4 regions of the Azospirillum himalayense genome follow, and region 2 is predicted to be linked to each of the others. Evidence: predicted binding sites of a transcription regulator. Region 2 holds the regulator's gene; each other region holds the start of a gene.
What was found. Region 2 encodes PhoB, which activates phosphate uptake and scavenging genes when phosphate is short. Its sites were predicted from a motif close to TNTCATAAAACTGTCA; they were not measured.

Region 1 (5,407 bases), on a different contig from region 2:
TCCGAGCCGCCAAGTCACGCGGTCGCGCCGAACTCCTCCGGAGTCAGCACCAGCACGCCGTCCTCGTCGGCGAAGACCAGATCGCCGGGCGTGATGCGGATGCCGGCCAGAGTCACCGGCAGGCCCGTCTGGCCCTCGCCGTTGCGGACGGTCTTGCGCGGGATCGCCGCCAGCGCCTTGATGCCCAGGTCCAGCGTGGCGAGCACCGCGGCGTCACGGACGCAGCCGTGGATGACCACGCCCTCCCAGCCGTTCTTCACCGCGTCCTTGGCGATCAGGTCGCCCATCAGGGCGGCGCGCAGGCTGCCGCCGCCGTCCACCACCAGCACCTTGCCCCGACCCGGCGTGCCCAGCACCTCCTTGACGCGGGAATTGTCCTCGAAGCACTTCACGGTCACCGCGGCGCCGCTGAATTTGCAACGCCGGCCGAAATCACGGAAGACGGGGTCGGCGACGCGGGCGGTCTTCTCGAACCGGTCGTAGAGGTCGCAGGTGCTGTCAAAGTCGGTCATGCGCTTTCGCTCCCCTTCTTTAGGTATTGGCGGAAGAATACCCCCAGATCGGCGATGGTCAATCCTCCGGGGCGGCGATGGCGCCCGTGCTGGTGCGCTCCAGGATGGCGCTGCGGCGGAAGCGGTAGAGTTCGGCGGGGCGCCCGCCGGTCTGGCTCTCATACTGGCCGGTCGGCTCCACCAGCCCGCCGGAGATCATCAGGCGCCGGAAATTCTGCTTGTGCAGCCGCTCGCCGGACAGCGCCTCCACCACCTGCTGAAGCTGGTGCAGGGTGAAGGTCGGGGGCAGCAATTCGAACACGATGGGGCGGTACTTCAGCTTGCCGCGCAGCCGCTCCAGCGCCGTCGCCAGAACGCGGCGGCCGTCGCGGGCCATCGGGCGGCCCAGCGCGCGGGGCATCTCCAGCCTCACTGTGCGCTCCTCCACCCCCGCCCGGCGGGCCAGGTCGTGGTCGCGGAACGCCTCCACCACCAGCCCGGCCTCGTAGAGCAGTTCGTAGCGCTCCAGCACCCGTTCGGAGTCCCACTCCCCGCCGTCCAGGGCAAAGGCCATGCGGGCGCGCTCGCCGCGGCGGGCGCGGGCGGGCTCGTCCGGCGCCGCGGCAACCCAGCGGGCCAGCGCCGGGCGGATCACCGAATCGAGCAGCGCCGGCGGCGAATCGCGCCAGTCCTCCCAAGGAAAGAACTCGTACAGGCCGCGCCACTCCGCCCCGTCGATGCGCAGCGGCGCCTCGCGCAGCAAGGCCAGATAGCCGACCACCAGCGAGCGCGGGCCGCCGAACAACTCATGAGGGTCGCGGTAGCGGTCGCCGAAGCTGTAGAGCTGCTCCACATAGCGCAGGGTCAGCCCGGCCGCGTCCTCCGCCACCGCGCGCAGGCCGTCCTGAAGCGTGCGGAAGCGTTCGGGATCGAAGGGGGCGCCCGGCAGGGCGTCGCGGTGGGGTGGCGGCTCGTCGCCGCGGCGGTGCGATTCGGGGATCTCGAAGCCGCTGCGCACGGTCACCACGCGCGGCTCGGCGCCGTTCGCCGGGGACACGCCCACCGAAACGATGGCCGCCGTAAGCCCGATCTGTGTGTTCTGGCCGATTCGTGTTTCCCCCTCCACGCGCCGTCCGCCTCCCCTTGCCGATCCGTGGGCGGCAGGATAAGCGGCCCGCCGCGGCAAATCACCGGTCTTTCCGCCGGGCACCCCCGTGAAATCTCGCCGCAAGCCGGCCCGGCATGACACTTTTGTGACTCCCCACGGGCGCCGGGGATGTTACACCAGCCGCGACGCTGAGGCTCGCACGCGTCCGTGCGGGTTCTCCAGCACTGCAGGCCGGCGTAAGTTGGAGAACCACGCATGCTGAATTTGTTCCGGGCCCTGATGCCGCGCGAAGAACGGTTTTTCGACCTGTTCGCCGACCACGCCCGGACCGTCGCGACGGGCGCGGAAGCGCTGCGGGCGATGATGGCCAGCGGCCAGGACCTGGAGGAGCGGTTCCAAACCATCCGCCGGGTCGAAAGCGAGGCCGACGCCATCGAAAGGAACATCCAGCTCGCCGTCCACCGCACCTTCATCGTGCCCTTTGACCGTTCGGACATCCAGGAACTCGGCAAGCGGATGGACGACGTTCTCAACCTCATCGAGGAGACCGCGCGTCACCTCGTGGAGGCGGGCTTCATCGACTACACGCCGGAAATGCACGCCCAGGCCGACGCCATCGTGCGCTGCACCGCCCGGCTGAGCGCGGGCATTCCCCTGCTCCGCGACATCCCCAAACACGTCGAGCAACTCCACGCGATGACCGCCGAGGTCTCGCGGATCGAGAGCGAAGGCGACCGGCTCCTGCGCGAAGCCAAGCACCGGCTGCGCGACGAGAGCGGCGGGCTCGACGCCCCCATCACCCATCGCCACGCCCTTCAACGCGAGATCATCGAGCTGCTGGAACGCGTGCTCGATGCCTGCGAGGACGTGGCCGACACCATCGACGGCATCATCGTCGAACAGGTCTGATCCCATGGAAGCCGCTTCCCTCGCCCTGCCCATCCTCATCGGGCTGATCGGCGTCGCCCTCCTCTTCGATTTCCTCAACGGGCTGCACGACGCGGCCAACTCCATCGCAACGGTCGTCTCCACCCGCGTGCTGAAGCCGCGGACCGCCGTCGCGATGGCCGCCTTCTTCAACTTCATTGCCTTCCTGTTCTTCGGGCTGCATGTGGCGACCACCATCGGCACCGGCATCGTCGGAGCGGGGGTGGTCGACCCGCACGTCATCTTCGGCGCGCTGATGGGCGCCATCGTCTGGAACGTCTTCACCTGGTGGCTGGGCATCCCGTCCAGTTCGTCCCACGCGCTGATCGGCGGCCTCGTCGGGGCGGGCGTGGCGAAGGCGGGACTGGACGCCGTGGTGGTGTCCGGTCTGGCGAAGACCGCCGCGGCCATCGTCGTCTCGCCGGTGGTCGGCTTCCTGCTGGCCAGCGTCATGATCGTGGCGGTGTCCTGGCTGTTCCGGCGCAGCACGCCCTTCGCGGTCGACCGGCTGTTCCGCCACATCCAGATCGGCTCCGCCGCGCTCTACAGCCTGGGACACGGCGGCAACGACGCGCAGAAGACCATGGGGATCATCGCCGTCCTGCTCTATTCCCAAGGCATGCTGGGGGAAACCTTCCACGTGCCCTTCTGGGTGGTCATCACCTGTCAGGCCGCGATGGGGCTGGGCACGCTGTTCGGCGGCTGGCGGATCGTCAAGACGATGGGGTCCAAGCTCACCGACCTGAAGCCGGTCCAGGGCTCCTGCGCGGAGACGGGCGGCGCCATCACGCTGTTCGTCGCGACGTGGCTCGGCGTGCCGGTCAGCACGACCCACACCATCACAGGCGCGATCATCGGCGTCGGCGCCGCCCGCCGCACCAGCGCGGTGCGCTGGGGGCTGGCGCAGGGCATCGTCATGGCCTGGGTCATCACCCTGCCGGCGACCGCCATCGTCGGCGCGCTCTTCTACGAGCTGTCGCTGGCGCTGTGGTGACAGGCCCGGCGGGGCCGGAGCGCGGCACGGCGGGCCGAACGGCCCGCCACCGACCCACCCGGCAATGAAGCGCAGAACGCGAAAAGGGCGGCCCGAGGCCGCCCTTTTTCGTACCATCCGCGCTGTGTAATGGAGCGGGCGAAGGGATTCGAACCCTCGACCCCAACCTTGGCAAGGTTGTGCTCTACCCCTGAGCTACGCCCGCGCCGCTCCAGCGGAGGAGCGCCCGTATACGCCCCGGCGACGGCCAAGGCAAGCCTATTTTTTCACACGACACCAATCCTTGCGGTGGAGACGCCTCGACACGGCCGGAATGCAGGGCGGGACGGGCCGCCGCTTGCGGATTGCATGAGAAAGCATACCAACATATGTTAGGCTGCCTCGTTCAGAACAAAATTGCCAATCCGTTGTTTTGAATGTCTGCGCATTTGAATTTGTTTCCTCTAACATGCCGATGACGCTCCGCAGGGGGGCTTCGATGGCCGGAACGGACATGGATTTGGGCGGACCGCAACCGATGCCCATGACGGCGCCTCGGGAGGCGTCGTGCCGTCCCATGCCCGCACCTGACGCCCGTGCCGCCGAATCGCCGGATGGCGGAGCAGCCCGGCGCAACAACGCGGAACGCAAGGTCGTGACCGTGCTGTTCGCCGACATCGTCGAATCCTCCAGCATGGTGTCGGGCCGCGACCCGGAAGAGGCCGACCAGACCCTGCTCACCATCCTGCAGGTCCTCACCGACGCGGTGGAGCGCTACGGCGGCACGGTGGCCCAAGTGCTGGGCGACGGCATCATGGCGGTGTTCGGCGCCCCCTCCGCACTGGAAGACCACGCGCTGCGCGCCTGCCTCGCCGCGCAGGACATCGCCCGCTCGGCCATCGATTCGGACGAATTCAAGATGCGGGTCGGCATCAGCTCCGGCGAGGTGGTGGCCCAGATCATCGAGACGGGGGTGTGGACCGACTACCGCACGGTGGGCGAGACCGTGCACATCGCCGCCAAGCTGCAGCAGCGGGCGCATCCCAACAGCGTGCTGCTGAGCCGCGAGACGCTGGACCTCGTGCCCAAGGGGCTGAGCGTCCGTCCGGCGGGGACGCTGCGCCTGTCCGCCGCGGCGGAGCCGGTGACCGCCTTCGTGCTGGAGGCGGCGCAAGCGATGCGGCGCACCGCGATGGACCTGCTGTCCGCCGAAGGCACCCTGTTCGTCGGGCGCCAGCCCGAACTGGCGGTGCTGTCCGGGGCGCTGCGGCAGGCCGAGCGGGGCCGCGGGACCTGCGCCATCCTGATCGGGGAAGCCGGCATCGGCAAGTCCCGGCTGACCGGAGAGCTGATGCGCAGTCCGGAGGCTGCGGCCTTCACCACCACCATCTGGCCGCAATTCCCGATTCGTCGCCTGGGCGACCCCGACGACCTGGAGGCCGCGGCCCGCTGCCTCGCCCTGTCCGTCTGCGGAGCGGCGGATAGCCCGGCGCCGGACGGCCCAGCGCTGGAAGGTGTGGCGGTGGAGGGTGTGGCGGTGGCGCGCCTGACCGCTGCAGCCGCGCGCAGCGGCGGCGAGCTGGCCGGCGAGGCGATGCGGGAACTGCTCGGCCAGCCCTCCGTCCACCCGCTGTGGCAGGGACTCGACCCGGCCCAGAAGGCCGATTTCAGCGTCGACGGTCTGGTCGCGGCGATCCGCGAGCTGTCCGTGGAACGTCCGCTGCTGATCCTCGTCGAGGACGCTCACTGGACGCGCGGGCTGACCAACCGCCTGCTGGATGCGCTGGCCGGGGGGGTGGAGGACGCCCGGGTCTTCGTCCTGGTCACCTCGCGGCCCGACGCACCCGGCGGCTGGTCCGCACCGGACTCCGTCCACGCCATCACGCTCGACCCGCTGGAGCCGCTGCA
Region 2 (5,407 bases):
GCAGATCTACATGTGGGCGGACAGCCCCGAGCGGGCCTTCACGGAGCGCACCTCCGCGGCGATCCTGATCCTGCTCGCCTTCCTCATCCTGATGAACGGCCTGGCCGTCTTCCTGCGCAAGAAATTCGAGAGGCGTTGGTAACCCCATGAGCGTCCAGACCCACATCCCGGCCACGGCCATGGCTTCGCGTCCCGCCGCCGGCATCCACGGCACCAAGATGGTCGCCCGTGACGTCAAGGTGTTCTACGGGGCCAAACAGGCGCTCAAGGGCATCAACCTGGAGATCCAGGAAAACCGCGTGATGGCGCTGATCGGCCCGTCCGGCTGCGGCAAGTCGACGTTCCTGCGCTGCCTGAACCGCATGAACGACACCATCGAAAACTGCCGCGTCGAGGGGCTGATCGCGCTCGACGGCGAGGATGTCTACGGCAAGTCGATCGACGCCGTGCAGCTCCGCGCCCGCGTCGGCATGGTCTTCCAGAAGCCGAATCCCTTCCCGAAGTCGATCTACGACAACATCGCCTACGGCCCGCGCATCCACGGCATCGCCAGCCACCGCGACGAGATGGACGAGATCGTCCAGACCTCGCTGAAGCGCGCCGGCCTGTGGAACGAGGTGAAGGACCGCCTGCGCGAGCCGGGCACCGGCCTGTCCGGCGGCCAGCAGCAGCGCCTGTGCATCGCCCGCGCCATCGCCGTCAGCCCCGAGGTGATCCTGATGGACGAGCCCTGCTCGGCGCTCGACCCCATCGCGACGGCCCACATCGAGGAGCTGATCGACGAGCTGCGCGAGAACTACACGATCGTCATCGTGACCCACAACATGCAGCAGGCGGCCCGCGTCTCCCAGAAGACCGCCTTCTTCCATCTGGGCGACATGGTGGAGTGCGACGACACCGAGGAAATCTTCACCAACCCGCGGGACGAGCGCACCCAGGGCTACATCACCGGCCGCTACGGCTGATCCCCGGCCTCTGATCCCCGGCCTCGCCGCATCCTTTCCATCAGCGAAGGACGTGAAGCATGAGCACCGAACACATCGTGCGCTCCTTCGCGCACGAACTTGAGCGCCTGTCCAATCTGATCACCCAGATGGGCGGCGTCGCCGAAGCGCAGGTGGACGCCGCCGTGAAGGCGGTGGCCCGCCGCGACGTCGCGCTGGCCGCCCAGGTCATGCAGGCCGACCGGCGCATCGACGCCTACGAGCGCGACATCGACGCCGAGGCCGTGCGCCTGCTCGCCCTCCGCCAGCCGCTGGCCCAGGACCTGCGCGAGATCGTGTCGGCGCTGAAGATCGCGTCGGACCTGGAGCGGATCGGCGACTACGCCTCCAACATCGCCAAGCGCTCGCTGGCGCTGGCCCAGGTGCCGGTGGTGCGCCCGGCGGCGGCCATCCCGCGCATGGGGCGGCTGGTCGAGTCGATCATGAAGGACGTGCTGGACGCCTACATCGAGCGCGACGTCCGGCGCGCCATCGCCGCCTGGGAACGCGACGAGGAGCTGGACGACCTCTACACCAGCCTGTTCCGCGAAGTCCTGACCTACATGATGGAGGACCCGCGCAACATCACGCCCTGCACGCACCTGCTGTTCATGGCGAAGAACCTGGAGCGGATCGGCGACCACGCCACCAACATCGCCGAGACCATCCATTATCTGGTGGTCGGCACGACGCTGCGCGCCGCGCGCCCGAAGAACGACGGCAGCAGCTTCGCCGTGGTCGAGCCGGACGGTTCGGTCATGGATGCGGCCACGGAGGCGATGGAACAGGGATTGCCGCGGGACGGTGGCCCGGATAACGATGGAGCGGGACATGCCGCGTGACGGCGAGACGCGCAGTGGGAGCGGGACAAGCATGAATTCGGCGCTGAAGCCGCTCGTCCTCGTCGTCGAGGACGAAGCCGACATCGTGACGCTGCTGAAGTACAATCTGGAGAAGGAAGGCTTCCGCGTGAACGCCGCCACCGACGGCGAGGAAGCCCTTCTGCTGGCCGGGGAGCAGACGCCGAACATCGTCCTGCTCGACTGGATGCTGCCGCTGATGTCGGGGCTGGAGGTCTGCCGCCAGATGCGCCGCAACAGCAAGATGCGCGACATCCCGATCATCATGCTGACCGCCCGCGGCGAGGAGGCGGACCGCGTGCGCGGCCTGAATTCCGGCGCCGACGACTACATCACCAAGCCCTTCTCCCCGACCGAGCTGGTCGCCCGCATGCGCGCCGTCCTGCGCCGCTCGGCCCCCGGCATGACCGACGAGACGCTGCAGTTCGCCGACGTGACCATGGATCTGGCGGCCCACCGGGTTCGCCGGAACGGGCGCGACGTGCATCTGGGGCCGACCGAGTTCCGCCTGCTGCGCCATTTCATGCAGCATCCCGGCCGCGTCTTCTCGCGCGAGCAGCTTCTCGACGTGGTGTGGGGCCACGACGTCTATGTCGAGCCGCGCACCGTGGACGTGCACATCCGCCGTCTGCGCAAGGCGATGAACGAGGAGACGGAGATGGATCTGATCCGCACCGTCCGCTCGGCGGGCTACGCGCTGGACAGCAAGTCGGTCTGACGTCCGCAGGGGCGGTGTTGGCCACCCGAACCGGCCTCCGACAAACCCGGCGCGGTTCACTGTTCGGGTGCCGCCGGGTTCGGGCGCCGCCGGTGTCATGCCGGCGGCACCCGAAGGCGCCGAATCAGAGGATGATGTTCTTGCCGAGAAGCTTGTCCAGGCCCTGGAGGGTGATCTGGAAGTCGGCCCGTCCGTCCCCATTCACATCCCCCTGCGCCATGCCGCCCGCCCAACGCAGTTCGCCCGCCCGACGGTGGAAGCTGCTGCCGCCGATGAACGTGAACGCCTGGTCGCCGCGCTGGCGTGTATTGGCGTCGATGCCGCGCAGGTCGAGGCTGTCGTCTGTCGAGAAATCCAGGATGGTGTCACGCTGGGAGCCGTTGCCGGCGTCCCGCGTGCTCTGGAAGACGAAGCGGTCCTTGCCATCGCCGCCGGCGAGCAGGTCGGTGCCATCGCCGCCCTGAATCCAGTCGTCGCCAACGCTGCCGAGCAGGGTGTCGTCTCCGCGATTGCCGTACAGAGTGTCGTTTCCGAGTCCGCCGACCATCAGCTCGGCATTGTGCGACCCCAGCAGGGTGTCGTTCCCACCAAAGCCGAGGATCGCGGAGTTCCCCTTTCTGGCGTCCGAGCGCAAGGTTTCGGCGTTTCCGGTGCCGGTCTTGAACTGCCAACCTTCCTTGAACAGCCAGCTGTAATCGACGCCTGTGGCATCCTTGGCCGCAGCCAGAAAGTTGGCGCGGGCCTGTTCCGGAGTAGTCGCCGCATCCTTGGTGATCAGGCTCTGCCAGAAGCGGGCGTAGTTGTCTTCGCCGAAGTCCTCGTAGAGACGGTGGAGCAGGGAGCCGGCGAGGTCGGCCCCGCTGAAGTTGTAGGGGTTCTGGGGACCGGTGTCGGTGGCCAGGGTGTTGCGCCAATTCAGGTCGCCATTGGAGAAATAGAGCTGGGCCATGTCCTGCTGGATGTATGTGACCAGCTGGTTCCATTCGAGCCCGTTAAAGGTGGTTCCGTCGACGCCGGCAGCGTCCATGGAGAGAAAGCGGTTCTCAATGGCAAAGCCGGTGGTGAAGGGCGGCAGTCCCTGGAGCGGCTGGTCGTAGAACCAGAAATTCCGGCCAAGTTCGTAGAAGAGCACTTGATCGTAGAGGCCAGCGTCGCGCACCCCGGTGTAGAGGATGTTGAAATATTCCGGCATGATTTCGATGCCGGTGAAGCCGAGAAAGCCGCAGCCCGCACCGCAGGTGTCCTGTACTTCGGCGATCGTGGCCTTGCCGTTGTAGGTGAAATATGGGTTCGGTTCCCGTCCTGTGATGCGCGTGTAGAAATCGTAGCTTTCGTCCAGCTTGGAGACGATGCTCTGCATCACATTGATTTCTAGATCAGGCGACTGTGTAAGAAGCACGATGTTCCGACCTTCCCAGGGTGTTCTTTCGAGAACTTCTCCGTAAATTGATGTATAAGCAACCACGGCCGTCCTCCTCGCCCTGTTGTTTTCTAAGCGAAGAGGATTTACAGGCAATTTCAGGAAGTCGAACACGGAAAAGTGCGAGTCCCACGGGCCGGAGTAATTCTTCCGTATGGATCGGCGTCCAGCCACGGCCGGTCGTGATGCGAGATCGGTTTCGACGTTGAGCCCGACCTTGAAGAGGGGGCAATCCCGGACTTGGCCCCGAAACGCTTCAGCCCTGCCGCTCCTCCAGCAACCCCACCGCCTCCTGCAGAATCGCCACCTTCGGACCGAAGCGCTTCGCCCGGTCGCTGTCCTCGATGAAGCCGATCATCACGCGCAGGGCGTGTGCCACCCGCGGGGCGAGACCGGGATGCGCCGTCACATGCTGCGCCAGATGAACCAGCGCATCCCGGTAGGGCCGGCCCTCGAAACCCTCCGCGGCGATCGCCTCGAAGCGGTTCGCGTACTCGATCACCAAATTGTGGTCGTCGGTCATCGCGCTCACACGAACAGGATCGCGCCGGTCTTCGGCGCGTCGTTCAGGAAGGTGACGACTCCGCCGGTCTTCACTGGCACGTCGGGGCGCAGAGGGACGCCGGCCGGCAGGCCGAGCGCGCGCAGCCCCATCTCGCAGGCCATGACCGTGACCTTCAGCATCACGCAGGCTTCCAGCAGTTCCTCGAAGCCGGCCAGCCCGTTGGCGGTGAAGGCGGCGTCGCGCTCCGCCGGTCGGCTGCCGTCGTCGGCGGGGTCCAGCCGGTGCCAGCCCGGCGTGCCGTCCGCACCCTCGGCCAGCAGCGTGTTCAGCGCGCGGCCGGTGAAGAACAGCGTGACCTTGCGGTTGGTCGCCGCCGCCGCGCTCGCCATCACCAAGGCGTAGTGAACCCGGTCGAAACCGCCCGCGAACAGGACGATGGACAGGGACTCGGGACCTTCCATGGGTCAGGGCTCTCCCAGGCGCCGCTCAGTGGGCGGACAGGTCGTGGATGGTCGGGTGGGCGCCGCACAGCGGGCAGTCCGGGTCGCGGCGCACCGTGATGCGCTGGAACGAGGCGTGCAGCGTGTCCAGCATCATCAGGCTGCCCGACAGACTCTCGCCGATGCCCATGATTTCCTTCAGCACCTCGGTCGCCTGGAGCGAGCCGACGAAGCCGGCCAGCGCTCCCAGCACGCCGCCTTCGGAGCAGGACGGCACCAGCCCGCGCGGCGGCGGTTCCGGGAACAGGCAGCGGTAGCAGGGGTGCGGGTCACCGCGATGCGCCTTGAAGGTGGAGACCTGCCCGTCGAAGCGCAGGATCGCCGCCGACACCAGCGTCTTCTTCGCGAAGTAGCAGGCATCGTTCAGCAGGAAGCGCGTGGCGAAATTGTCCGACCCGTCGGCCACGATGTCGTAGCGCCC
Region 3 (5,407 bases), on a different contig from region 2:
GAGCGTCCGCGAAGCCATCGCCCACGCCAAGGTGGCGTGAGGGCTTTTTCAGTTTGACCCCTCTCCCGCCCCGGGAGAGGGGTCAAAACCTTTACTCCGCCGCCTGGGGCTTAGCCGGCGGCACGATTTCGCCCTTGCGGTTCAGCGCCTTCGCCAGCGCGTCCAGGCGGCGTTGCACGGTCTCGCCGGCCGGCACGCTGAAATCGTCCGGCAGGGACAGCACCAGCCGCTCCCCCGACACCTTCAGCGCCGTGCGCTGCAGCAGCGCGGTGGCCCCGCCGGTCAGCGTGTGGGCCAGCCGCAGCGCCAGCCCCAGAACCAGCGCCTTGCGCGCCTGGGCGTCGCTGAGCAGCGACCGCGGCCCCGCGGTGACCGCGTTGGGCGTGCCCGGACCGTCGATGGAACCGGCGTAACGGGCGTAGACGGCCAGCGCCAGGAAGGCCCGCTCGTCATGGTCGATGCCGGGGAAGGGGTAGCGCAGGATGCGCAGGCAGGCGTGCTCCGCCCGGTAATCGGGATGCTCGGCCCAGCCCACGTCGCTGAGCAGGCAGGCGGCCTGCCGCAGCCTCAGAGCCGCGTCGTCCTCTCCGGCGAAAAGGTTGCCGGTCCAGGACACCAGAAGGGCCGGGTCGCCGATGCGGACAAAGCGCTGCGCCCAATCCTCCACCGCGGCGATCAGCGGGTCCTGCCGCTGCGCCTCGGGATCGAGCAGCGCGTACAGATGCCCTTCCCGCAACCCGAAGGCCGAGAACACCACGCTGGACGGCTGGACCATCCGCAGCAGCCGCTCGAACACCAGCGCCGCGTAGGGCAGCGTGTCGATGCGGCGGCGGGAACCGGACATCTTTTCCAGCGAGGACCGGCTCTGCTTGGCGATCAGCGCCGCGAAGTCCCGCGCCTCGGCGAAGGGCACCGTGTAGTGATGGATGATGTGCAGCGGGTGCTTCACATGCTCCATGTGCAGCTTGGCCAGGGCCCGCCAGCCGCCGCCCACCGGGTAGAAGGGCTTCCCGCGCATCTGGGCCAGCCAGTCCAGCTTCTCCAGATGCTGGTCGATGGCGCGAACCAGCCCGTTCGGCTTGGCGGGGTTCAACTCCATCAGGCGCAACGGCCCCAGCGGCATCGTCAGATGCTCGCCGATCACGCCGCGCTCCAGCCGCACCAGTTCCAGGCTGCCGCCGCCGAGGTCGCCGACCAGCCCATCGGCGGCGGGGGTGCCGGACAGCACGCCCATGGCGGACAGCCGGGCTTCCTCCTCGCCGCTGATGACGCTGACGTCCAGTCCGGTGCGGTCCTTCACCCGCTGGATGAAGGCCGCCCCGTCCGTGGCGTCGCGGACCGCCGCCGTGGCGATGACGTCCAGCCGCCCGACGCGCATGCCGGCGACCAGCAGAGCGAAGCGCTCCAGGGCCTCCAGGCCCTGGATCACGCCGTCCGGGTTCAGGCAGCCGGTCTTCTCCACCCCGCGGCCGAGCCCGCACAGGACCTTCTCGTTGAAGACCGGCAGGGGCGACCGCTTCAGAGCGTCATAGACGACGAGCCGGATCGAGTTGGACCCGATGTCGATGACCGCGATCCGCTCGCCCCTATCGGCGACCTTCTCGACGGCCTTGGTGGCAACCGTGTGTTCCTGCGCCGGCGTCATAAGCAACCGATGTCCTCAATCAGATGACCGTACGCAGCTTCAACCGCGGCGGCGTCTTTTTGCTGCTGAGCGCGCTGCCGCGGCCCGACAGGCTGGGGTTCGTCATGAAATAGTTATGGGCGCTGAACGCGTCCGGACCAGCATCCACCCGATGATAAACGCCATCCGGGCCGAGTTTCCAGGTGTTCGCCTCGTCCTTCAGGTTGGCGACCATGATCTGGTCCAAAACCTGCTCGTGCACCGTCGGGTTCTCGATGGGCACCAGCGTCTCGATGCGGCGGTCCAGATTGCGCGTCATCCAGTCGGCGGAGGAGATGTAGACCTTGGCCTGCGGGCTGGGCAGCGCCTGGCCGTTGGCAAAGCAGATGACGCGCCCGTGCTCCAGGAAGCGCCCGACAATGCTGCGCACCCGGATGTTCTCCGACAGGCCCTTGACGCCGGGGCGCAGGCAGCAGATGCCGCGGATCACCATGTCGATCTGCACGCCCTTCTGCGACGCCTTGTAGAGCCGGTCGATGATCTCCGAATCGACCAGCGAATTCAGCTTCACCCAGATGTGCGCGGGCTTGCCGGCGGCGGCGTTGGCGACCTCCGCGTCGATCAGCTGGCCCAGCTTCTGGCGCAGCGTGATCGGGGCGATGGCGATCTTCTCCAACAGCTTCGGCGTGGCGTAGCCGGTCATGTAGTTGAACATCACCGCCGCGTCGTGGCAGAGCGCCGGGTCGCAGGTGAAGAAGGACAGGTCGGTGTAGACCTTCGCCGTGATCGGATGGTAGTTGCCCGTCCCGAAATGGACGTAGCTGCGCAGCGCCTTGTTCTCGCGCCGCACCACCAGCGACACCTTGGCGTGCGTCTTCAGATCGACGAAGCCATAGACGACCTGGGCGCCCGCGCGCTCCAGATCGCGCGCCCAGCGGATGTTGGCCTCCTCGTCGAAGCGGGCCTTCAGCTCGACCAGCGCGGTCACCGACTTGCCGGCCTCCGCCGCCTCGATCAGCGCGGCGACGATCGGGCTGTCCTTGCTGGTGCGGTAGAGCGTCTGCTTGATGGCGACCACCTGCGGGTCGCGCGCCGCCTGCCGGATGAACTGCACCACCACGTCGAAGCTCTCGTACGGATGGTGGACGACGATGTCCTTGTCGCGGATGGCCGCGAAGCAGTCGCCGCCGAAGTCGCGGATGCGCTCCGGGAAGCGGGCGTTGAAGGGGCGGAAGACCAGATCGGGCCGCTCGTCGACGATCAGCTGGCGGGTGTCCGACAGGCCGATCAGCCCATCGAGGATGAACACGTCGTCGTTCGAGACGCGCAGCTCGTGGCGCAGGAACTCGCGCAGGTCGGCGGCCATGCCGGCGTCGGTGGCCAGCCGGATGACGCTGCCGCGGCGGCGTCGCTTCAGCGCGCTTTCGAAGGTGCGGACCAGATCCTCCGCCTCCTCCTCGATCTCCATCTCGCTGTCGCGCAGGACGCGGAAGACGCCATGGGCCTTCACCTGGAACGGCGGAAAGAGCCGGTCGATGAACAGCATCACCAGCTTTTCCAGCTGGATGAAGCGGATCTCCGACCCCGGCAGGCGGATGAAGCGGTCGAGCTGCGCCGGCAGCGGGACCAGCGCGTCGAGGTGCCGCCCCTTCACCGGCTCGTGCAGTTGCAGCGCCAGCGAGAAGCCCAGGTTGGGCAGGAAGGGGAACGGGTGCGCCGGGTCCACGGCGATGGGCGTCAGGATCGGGAAAATGTCGTCGAGGAACTTGGCCTCCAGCCAGTCCTTCTCCCCCTCGGTCAGGTCCTCGGCGCCGACCACCATGATGCCGGCCTCGCGCAGGTCCTGCTTCAGGCTGCGCCACATGGTCTGCTGCGCGTTCATCAGCTCGACGATGCGCTGGTTCACCGCGGTGAGCTGCTGGGCCGGGGTCAGGTTCTCGGCGCTGGGGGTCTTCACCCCCGCGGCCACCTGCCCCTTCAGGCCGGCGACGCGGACCATGTAGAATTCGTCGAGGTTGCTGGACGAGATCGACAGGAACCTCAGCCGCTCGAGCAGCGGGTGGTTCGGGTTGGACGCCTCATCCAGGACGCGCTGGTTGAAGGCCAGCCACGACAGTTCGCGGTTGATGAAGCGCTCCGGCGCGTCCGCTTCGATGCAGGTCGCTTCCAAGTCCTGAAGTTCGGTCACAGCAGCCTCGGGCTTTTGCGTGATGGGTGGTGCCGCTACAGTCCGGTCGGGCCGGACCGCCCGCCGCGGTCGACGGGCCAAGCAACCTACCCCAACTACGTTACGGTTTTGGGTCAGACAGCATAATACTGCCGTCACGATAATACCGCTGCGAAAACAGTCGCACCCCCGGCGCATCCCGCCGGACCGCGATCCGGACAGGAAGGGACCGCCTCGATGAAAACCCTGTATCTCATGCGCCACGGCAAGTCCGCGTGGGACGATCCCTCCCTGGACGACCACGACCGCCCGCTGGCGCCGCGGGGCAGGAAGGCGGCCCGGCTGGTCGGCCACGAATTGAAGGACCGCGGCGCGCGCATCGGGCTGGTGCTGTGCTCCACCGCCCGGCGCGCGGCGGACACCGCCGACCGCCTGCTGGAGGTGATGGACGCGCCGGACATCCCGATGGAGCGCGAGCGCGGCCTCTACCTGTGCGGCGCCAGGGCCCTTCTGGAACGGCTGCGCGACGCGCCCGACTCCGTGTCGTCGCTGATGCTGGTCGCCCACAACCCGGACCTCCACGACCTCGCCCGCGAGCTGACCGGCAGCGGCGAGGAGCGGCACCGCGCGGCGCTGGCGGAGAAGTTCCCGACCGGTGCCTGCGCCGTCATTCTGTTCGAAGCGGCCCGCTGGGCCGACCTGGACAGCGGGGCGGGACGGCTGGCCGATTTCATCCTGCCGCGGAAACTCTCTTAACGCCCCTTTGCCAATTGGGGTATTTCAACCCCGAACAGAGCAGGCCCGGAACCGAGCAGGAGTCGCCCCCCGTGTCTTCCGCGCCCCAGAATGCCGCACCCGCCGCGGTCTCCGCCGTGCGCGAGGTGGAGATGAAGCTCCATCTCGATCCGCGCGATCTGTCCCGCGTTGCGGACCTGCCCGCGCTGAAGGAGAAGGCGGAGGGCGCGCCAGCCGTCCGCGACCTGCGCACCGTCTATTACGACACGCCGGACCGGCGGCTGTTCCTGGGGGGCGTGGCCCTGCGGGTGCGGCAGGACGGCGACCGCTTCGTCCAGACGCTGAAGACCATCAACGCCGCCACCCCCGGCGATTCGGCCGCGGTGGCCATCCGCAAGAAATGGGACTGGGCCATCCCCACGGCCGCCCCCGACATGACGCCCCTCGACGCCGAGGGCGTGGCCGCCCTGGTGCCGGAGGACGCGCGGGCGGCGCTGGTCCCGCAGTTCACGACGGAGTTCCGGCGCACCACCCTGCTCGTCCGCCCGGATGCCTTGACCTCCATCGAAGTGGCGGTGGACGACGGCCAGATCACCGCCGGCAACGCCTGCGCCCGGATCAGCGAGGTCGAGCTTGAGCTGAAGTCGGGCCGCATCGGCCGCCTGTTCGACCTCGCGCTGGCGCTCCAGCGTTGCGTGCCGGTCCGCATCGGGACGGAGAGCAAGGCGGAGATCGGCGACCGCCTCGTCACCGGACGCCTGCCCTCCCCCGTCCTGCCGGAACCGCTGGGCCTGACCCCGGTCACCACGGTGGCCGAGGCCTATCGCCACATCGTGCGGCACGGCCTGCGCCTGCTGCTCGCCAACGAGGCCTGCGCCCTG
Region 4 (5,407 bases), on a different contig from region 2:
AAGTCGCGGAACAGCGACAGGCTCTTCAGGTCGGACACATAGCCCGTGCCCTCCCCGCCCATCACCTTCCCGCCGACGCTCTTCATCACGTCGGCGGTCTTCGCGTCCTGGGCCTCCAGCGCGTCCTTCAGCACCGAGGCGAGCGCGCTGCCGTTGCCCAGCCGCTCCATCGGCGCGCCGGTCTCCTTCATCGTCTTCTCGTAGCTGTACTGGAGCGCGGCGCGCTGGACCGACCAGTTGACCGACTCCTTCTCCTCCTGGCTGGCCTCGTCGAGGAACTTCACCCCGGCGCGGTAGGCGGCCGCCTTGTCGGTGCCGAGAGGGTCGGCGGCGTCCATCGCCTGCTTCTGCTGGCGGGCCATGACGGACTGCGCCGCCTCCTGCTCGTTCTTGGAGAAGGTCCCGTCCTTGTTGCTGGCGATGGCGTGGAGACTGCGCCGGTCGAAGCCGCCGAACAGCCGTTCCACGTCTTTTCCAGTCGGGTCGGAGTAGTTTACCCCCTTGCCTTCCTTCGCCATGGCCGTGTAGGTGGCGTCCAGCGAATCGCGGGCGTCCTGGATGACCTTCGCGAAGCCCTGGAGACCCGGCGTCTGGCTGGTGGTCAGCACCGTGGTGGGCGGCGGCGGCAGGCCGGCAGCCTCCGCCTCCTCCTTGGCGGAGGGCTCGTAGCCTTTGCCCCTTGGCAAACTATTGTCGACCTCACCGCGCCCGATGCCGGGAATGTCCACGTCCGCGGCGTACTGCGCGAGACCATTCGCCCAGAGCTTCCCCTCGAAGCCCAGGTCATACATAAGCTTGGCGGCGGCCTTTCCCTTCTCATTGTCCGGTGACAGCAGCCCACCCTCGCCGCCTTCCGCTTCCGCGCCGAAATCCAGCTTTTCGAACGCGTCCTCTCCCTTCGTCAGGGAATACTTGAAGGCGCTCACCTTGATCTTGTTCGGGTCGCCACCGGCGGTCTCGATCATCTCGCGTTGGATGTCCGCCGACTCCGCGCGGAAGAGGGCATTGGCCGGCGCCATTGCCGCCTGGAACGCCTCGGTGTCCTCGTCCTTCCCGAAGGCGTCATAAGCGGCGGCCCGCGCCTCGTTCAGGGCCGACATGGCCTTGTCCATGCGCTCCGTCTTGGTCTTGAAGGCCTTCTCGGCCACCCCGACCTTCTCCGCCCAGGCCTTGTCCTCCTCATCCTCGGGCCGCTCCTTGATGAAGCGGTCCTTCACGGCGTTGGTCGCCATCTGACGCAGCCCCAGCGCCACGTCCTTCTCGGTCATCTTGCCGGACTTGACGAAGTCCTCCAGCATCGCGCGGCCCTTGGAGCCGATGGACGCGAAGACCTTCCCCGCCACGCCGGTCAGCGACTTCGCCAGACCGCTGAGTTCCACGCTGTCCTCGCCCTTCAGGGCGGCCAGGGCGGCGGAGCCCGCGGAGGACCCGGCGTCGGAGGCCGCCTTCCAGGTCCCCTCCGCCTCCGCGGCACCCACGGCGGGCTTCCATTTGGTGGCGGTCGCGGTGCTGCTGGCCGTGGTGGCTGAAAACAGGGCGTTGATCGACGTGGACATGGCTTCCCCCTTGCGGTCCCGCCTGAGCCGCGGGGCCTTGATCCTTAGAGATCGAAGTAATTATTGAATGTTCCCAAGTAATTTTCCCAAGAGACCCCTTAACGGACTCTTAAAACACTGCCCAGCGCGCCAGCACCGGCAGACCCCACGGCGCCAGCGCGATCTCCACCGGCAGACGGGCGATCACGTCGCCGTCGCCCTGCACGGGCTCCCCCGCCGGCCCGTCGATGACCACCCGGCGGGCCGGCAGGACGCGGTAATCGGGGAACCACGGCAGCCGCCCGGCGGTGACACCCCAGAGGTAGCGCAGGGCGTTTCCCCGCCCTGCCCGCGGGAACAGGCAGACATGCAGCCGCGGGTCGGTCAGCCGGGCGTCGGGCGCGCAGACGAAGCGCCCCCCGTAGAAATGCCCCTTGGCGACGATGACGGAGGCGACCTCCACCGGCTCCGCGCCGTCCACCGCCACGCGGTAGGGGCCGCCGCCGCCCGCGGCGATCCGGGCCAGCGTTTCCACCGCATAGGCGCCCTTGCCGATCAGCCGCTTCAGCCGCGTGTCCACCCGCTCGACCACGCGGGCGTCCAGGCCGGCGCCGGCCATCATGGCGAAGGCGCGGCCATTCGCCACACCCAGATGCACGGGCAGCGTGCACCCTTCCGCCAGCACCCGCGCCACGCCCTCCGCATCCAGGGGCAGGTCCAGTTCATGGGCCAGCACGTTGGCGGTGCCCAGCGGCACGATGCCCAAGGGAATCGTCGTCTCCCCGCCTCCGCGCGCCCCCAGCCCGTTGACCACCTCGTTGATGGTGCCGTCGCCACCCGCCGCGACCACCGCGTCGAAAGCGCCGGGCGCCACCGCGCGGGCCATCGCCTCCGCGTCGCCGCGCCCGCTGGTGGCCCGAAGCGTCACCGTGGCCCCATGGCGCTGCTCCAGCAGGTCCAGCACCGCACCCAGACGGCGCGCCCGGCGTGCGCCGGCCACCGGGTTGTGGATGACCAGAAGACGCCGCCGGGTCGCCGCGGCCGGCCCGGACGCCTCAGGCACCGATTCGCCCACGTCAGCCATACCGCCCCCCAATATGACCATCCTGTTTCAGTTTTGATAAAGTCATTTATCGCCTTTGTTGCACTGATAAGAAGTCTTATTAAAATCATCGGCCTCAACAAATGCGAACACTCGAAAACATTGTCAAGGCAATGACCCGCGGATATAGGGAAAGCGTTTCACCGAAACCTTGCCGGAACGGCGATGGAGCGGGGCATGAGCGCATCACGCGACGTCAAGCGATACCGCAGCATCTGGATCTCCGACATCCATCTGGGAACGCGGGGATGCAAGGCGGAGTATCTTCTCGATTTCCTGAAGCACAACGAGTCCGACCACCTCTATCTCGTCGGCGACATCGTGGACGGCTGGCGTCTGCGCAAGACGTGGTACTGGCCGCAGGCGCACAACGACGTGGTGCAGAAGATCCTGCGCCGGGCGCGCAAGGGCGTGCAGGTCTATTACATTCCCGGCAACCACGACGAGGCCGCCCGCGATTACGCCGGCCTGCAGTTCGGCGGCGTCCAGGTGGTCGAGGAGATGATCCATGTCACCGCCGATGGGAGGCAGCTTCTGGTCACCCACGGCGATCGCTTCGACGTGGTGGTGAAATACGCCCGCTGGCTGGCCTTCATCGGCGACAACGCCTACGTGGTCCTGCTCCAGGTCAACACGCTGTTCAACTGGGCCCGCCGCAAGCTGGGCTTCCCCTACTGGTCGCTGTCCGCCTTCCTGAAGCACAAGACGAAGACGGCGGTCGAGTTCATCGGCAACTACGAGACCGCGCTGGGCGACGAGGCCCGGCGCCGCAAGGTGGACGGGGTCGTCTGCGGCCACATCCACACCGCGGAAATCCGCGACATGAAAGGAATTCTCTATTGCAACGACGGCGACTGGGTCGAGTCCTGCACCGCCTTGGTCGAGCATCCCTGCGGCCGGCTGGAGATCATCGATTGGGCGGCGGACATCCGCCGGCGCGCCGCAACGACGCTGCCCGCCCGCATTCCGGCCAAGGAGAGGCCGGAGAATGTGAAGGAGAAGGCGGCCAAGGAGTCGGTTGCGGCGTGAACATCCTGATCGTCTCCGACGCCTGGCTCCCCCAGGTCAACGGCGTGGTGCGCACCATCGGCACCGTCCGCTCGGAGCTGGAGGCCATGGGCCACCGCGTCGAGGTGATCGGCCCCGACCGCTTCCGCACCGTGCCCATGCCCACCTACCCGGAAATCCGGCTGGCGCTGGGTGCGGGACGGCGGCTGAACGCGATGATCGACGCGCTGCGCCCCGACTGCATCCACATCGCCACCGAGGGGCCGCTGGGCTTCGCCGCCCGGCGTTACTGCCTCCACCACGGCCGGCCCTTCACCACCGCCTACCACACGCGCTTTCCCGAATATGTGCGCGACCGGGCGCCGGTGCCGCTGGCCCTCAGCTACGCGGTGGTGCGGCGCTTCCACAAGCCGTCCTCGGCGGTGATGGTGGCGACGCCGTCCATCGAGAACGACCTCGCCGCCCGCGGCTTCACCAACATCCGGCGCTGGAGCCGCGGCGTGGACACCGAGCTGTTCCGGCCCCGCGCCAAGGGCTTCCTGGCGCTGCCCCGCCCCATCGCCCTCTATGTCGGGCGCGTGGCGGTGGAGAAGAACCTGGAGGAATTCCTGAGGCTCGACCTGCCGGGCAGCAAGCTGGTGGTCGGCGACGGCCCGGCGCGTGCGGAACTTCAGCAGAAATACCCGGGCGTCCATTGGGCCGGCGCCCGCCATGGCGAGGAGTTGGCGCAGCATTACGCCGCGGCGGACGTCTTCGTCTTCCCGTCGCGCACCGACACCTTCGGTCTGGTGCTGCTGGAGGCGCTGGCCTCGGGCGTGCCGGTGGCCGCCTACCCGGTGCCGGGCCCCCTGGACGTGGTCGACGGCTCCGGCGCCGGCTGCCTGGACGAGGATCTGAAGGGGGCGGTCGAACGCGCCCTGACCATCCCGCCGGACCTGTGCCGGGACTATGCCCTGAACTTCTCCTGGCGGCGCTCCGCCGAGCAGTTCCTGGCGAACCTGCGCCCATTCACCTGAGAACGACATGGAGCGGGGCTGGCACGCGGCCGGTCCCCGCCCATTCCGATCACGCGGCGCGGATGCGCTGCATGAATAGGTTCACGCTCTCGCGAAGGCGGTCGGACTCGCGATGCAGATTGCCGGCGGACCCCAGCACCTCCTCGGCGAGGCTGCCGGTCTCCGACGCGCCACGGGTCACTGCACCGATGGTGTCGGTCACGCTGCGGGTTCCGCGGGCCGCCTCCTGAACGTTGCGGACGATCTCCTGGGTGGCGGTGGTCTGCTGCTCCACCGCGGCGGCGACGGTGATGACGATGTCGTTGATGCTGCCGATGGTGGTGCCGATCCCGCTCAGCGCCTCGGCGGAGCCGCGCGCGACCTCCTGGATGCTGGCGATCTGGATGGAGATGTCCTCGGTCGCCTTGGCCGTCTGGTTGGCGAGGTTCTTGACCTCCTGCGCGACCACGGCGAAGCCCTTGCCGGCCTCCCCGGCGCGGGCCGCCTCGATGGTCGCGTTCAGGGCCAGCAGGTTGGTCTGCCCGGCGATGCTGTTGATGAGTTGAAGCACAGCGCCGATCTTCTGGGCGGCGTCGACCAGCCCGTTCACCGTGGCGTTGGTCCGCTCCGCCTCGGCCACCGCGCCGCGGGCGACCTGCGACGACTGGGCGACCTGCCGGCTGATCTCGGCGATGGAACTGGTGAGCTGTTCGGACGCGGCGGCGACCGTCTGCACGTTGGCGGACGCCTGCTCGGCGGCGGCGGCG

Region 1: ACFPMG_RS34930 (DUF47 domain-containing protein) is a predicted target of PhoB. The motif match lies at 1,735-1,750, and genes of this name have one in related genera.
Region 3: ACFPMG_RS02805 (RNA degradosome polyphosphate kinase) is a predicted target of PhoB. The motif match lies at 3,913-3,928, and genes of this name have one in related genera.
Region 4: ACFPMG_RS09230 (diacylglycerol/lipid kinase family protein) is a predicted target of PhoB. The motif match lies at 2,645-2,660, and genes of this name have one in related genera.

What each region holds. Positions count from the first base shown of each region.
Region 1 covers NZ_JBHSLC010000122.1:143,236-148,642, forward strand. Annotated here, with positions in the region: gene rraA (ribonuclease E activity regulator RraA) at 15-512, opposite strand; gene ACFPMG_RS34925 (NUDIX hydrolase) at 571-1,617, opposite strand; gene ACFPMG_RS34930 (DUF47 domain-containing protein) at 1,855-2,508, shown strand; gene ACFPMG_RS34935 (inorganic phosphate transporter) at 2,513-3,520, shown strand; tRNA gene ACFPMG_RS34940 (tRNA-Gly) at 3,651-3,725, opposite strand; gene ACFPMG_RS34945 (ATP-binding protein) at 4,077-5,407, shown strand, end outside.
Region 2 covers NZ_JBHSLC010000087.1:309,608-315,014, forward strand. Annotated here, with positions in the region: gene pstA (phosphate ABC transporter permease PstA) at 1-142, shown strand, start outside; gene pstB (phosphate ABC transporter ATP-binding protein PstB) at 180-965, shown strand; gene phoU (phosphate signaling complex protein PhoU) at 1,025-1,825, shown strand; gene phoB (phosphate regulon transcriptional regulator PhoB) at 1,857-2,561, shown strand; gene ACFPMG_RS26555 (calcium-binding protein) at 2,686-3,921, opposite strand; gene ACFPMG_RS26560 (hypothetical protein) at 4,238-4,504, opposite strand; gene ACFPMG_RS26565 (DsrE family protein) at 4,510-4,947, opposite strand; gene ACFPMG_RS26570 (HesA/MoeB/ThiF family protein) at 4,973-5,407, opposite strand, start outside.
Region 3 covers NZ_JBHSLC010000004.1:168,677-174,083, forward strand. Annotated here, with positions in the region: gene ACFPMG_RS02795 (hypothetical protein) at 1-40, shown strand, start outside; gene ACFPMG_RS02800 (Ppx/GppA phosphatase family protein) at 92-1,645, opposite strand; gene ACFPMG_RS02805 (RNA degradosome polyphosphate kinase) at 1,665-3,812, opposite strand; gene ACFPMG_RS02810 (SixA phosphatase family protein) at 4,029-4,547, shown strand; gene ACFPMG_RS02815 (CYTH and CHAD domain-containing protein) at 4,619-5,407, shown strand, end outside.
Region 4 covers NZ_JBHSLC010000011.1:82,117-87,523, forward strand. Annotated here, with positions in the region: gene ACFPMG_RS09225 (hypothetical protein) at 1-1,556, opposite strand, end outside; gene ACFPMG_RS09230 (diacylglycerol/lipid kinase family protein) at 1,666-2,619, opposite strand; gene ACFPMG_RS09235 (UDP-2,3-diacylglucosamine diphosphatase) at 2,815-3,666, shown strand; gene ACFPMG_RS09240 (glycosyltransferase family 4 protein) at 3,663-4,661, shown strand; gene ACFPMG_RS09245 (methyl-accepting chemotaxis protein) at 4,711-5,407, opposite strand, start outside.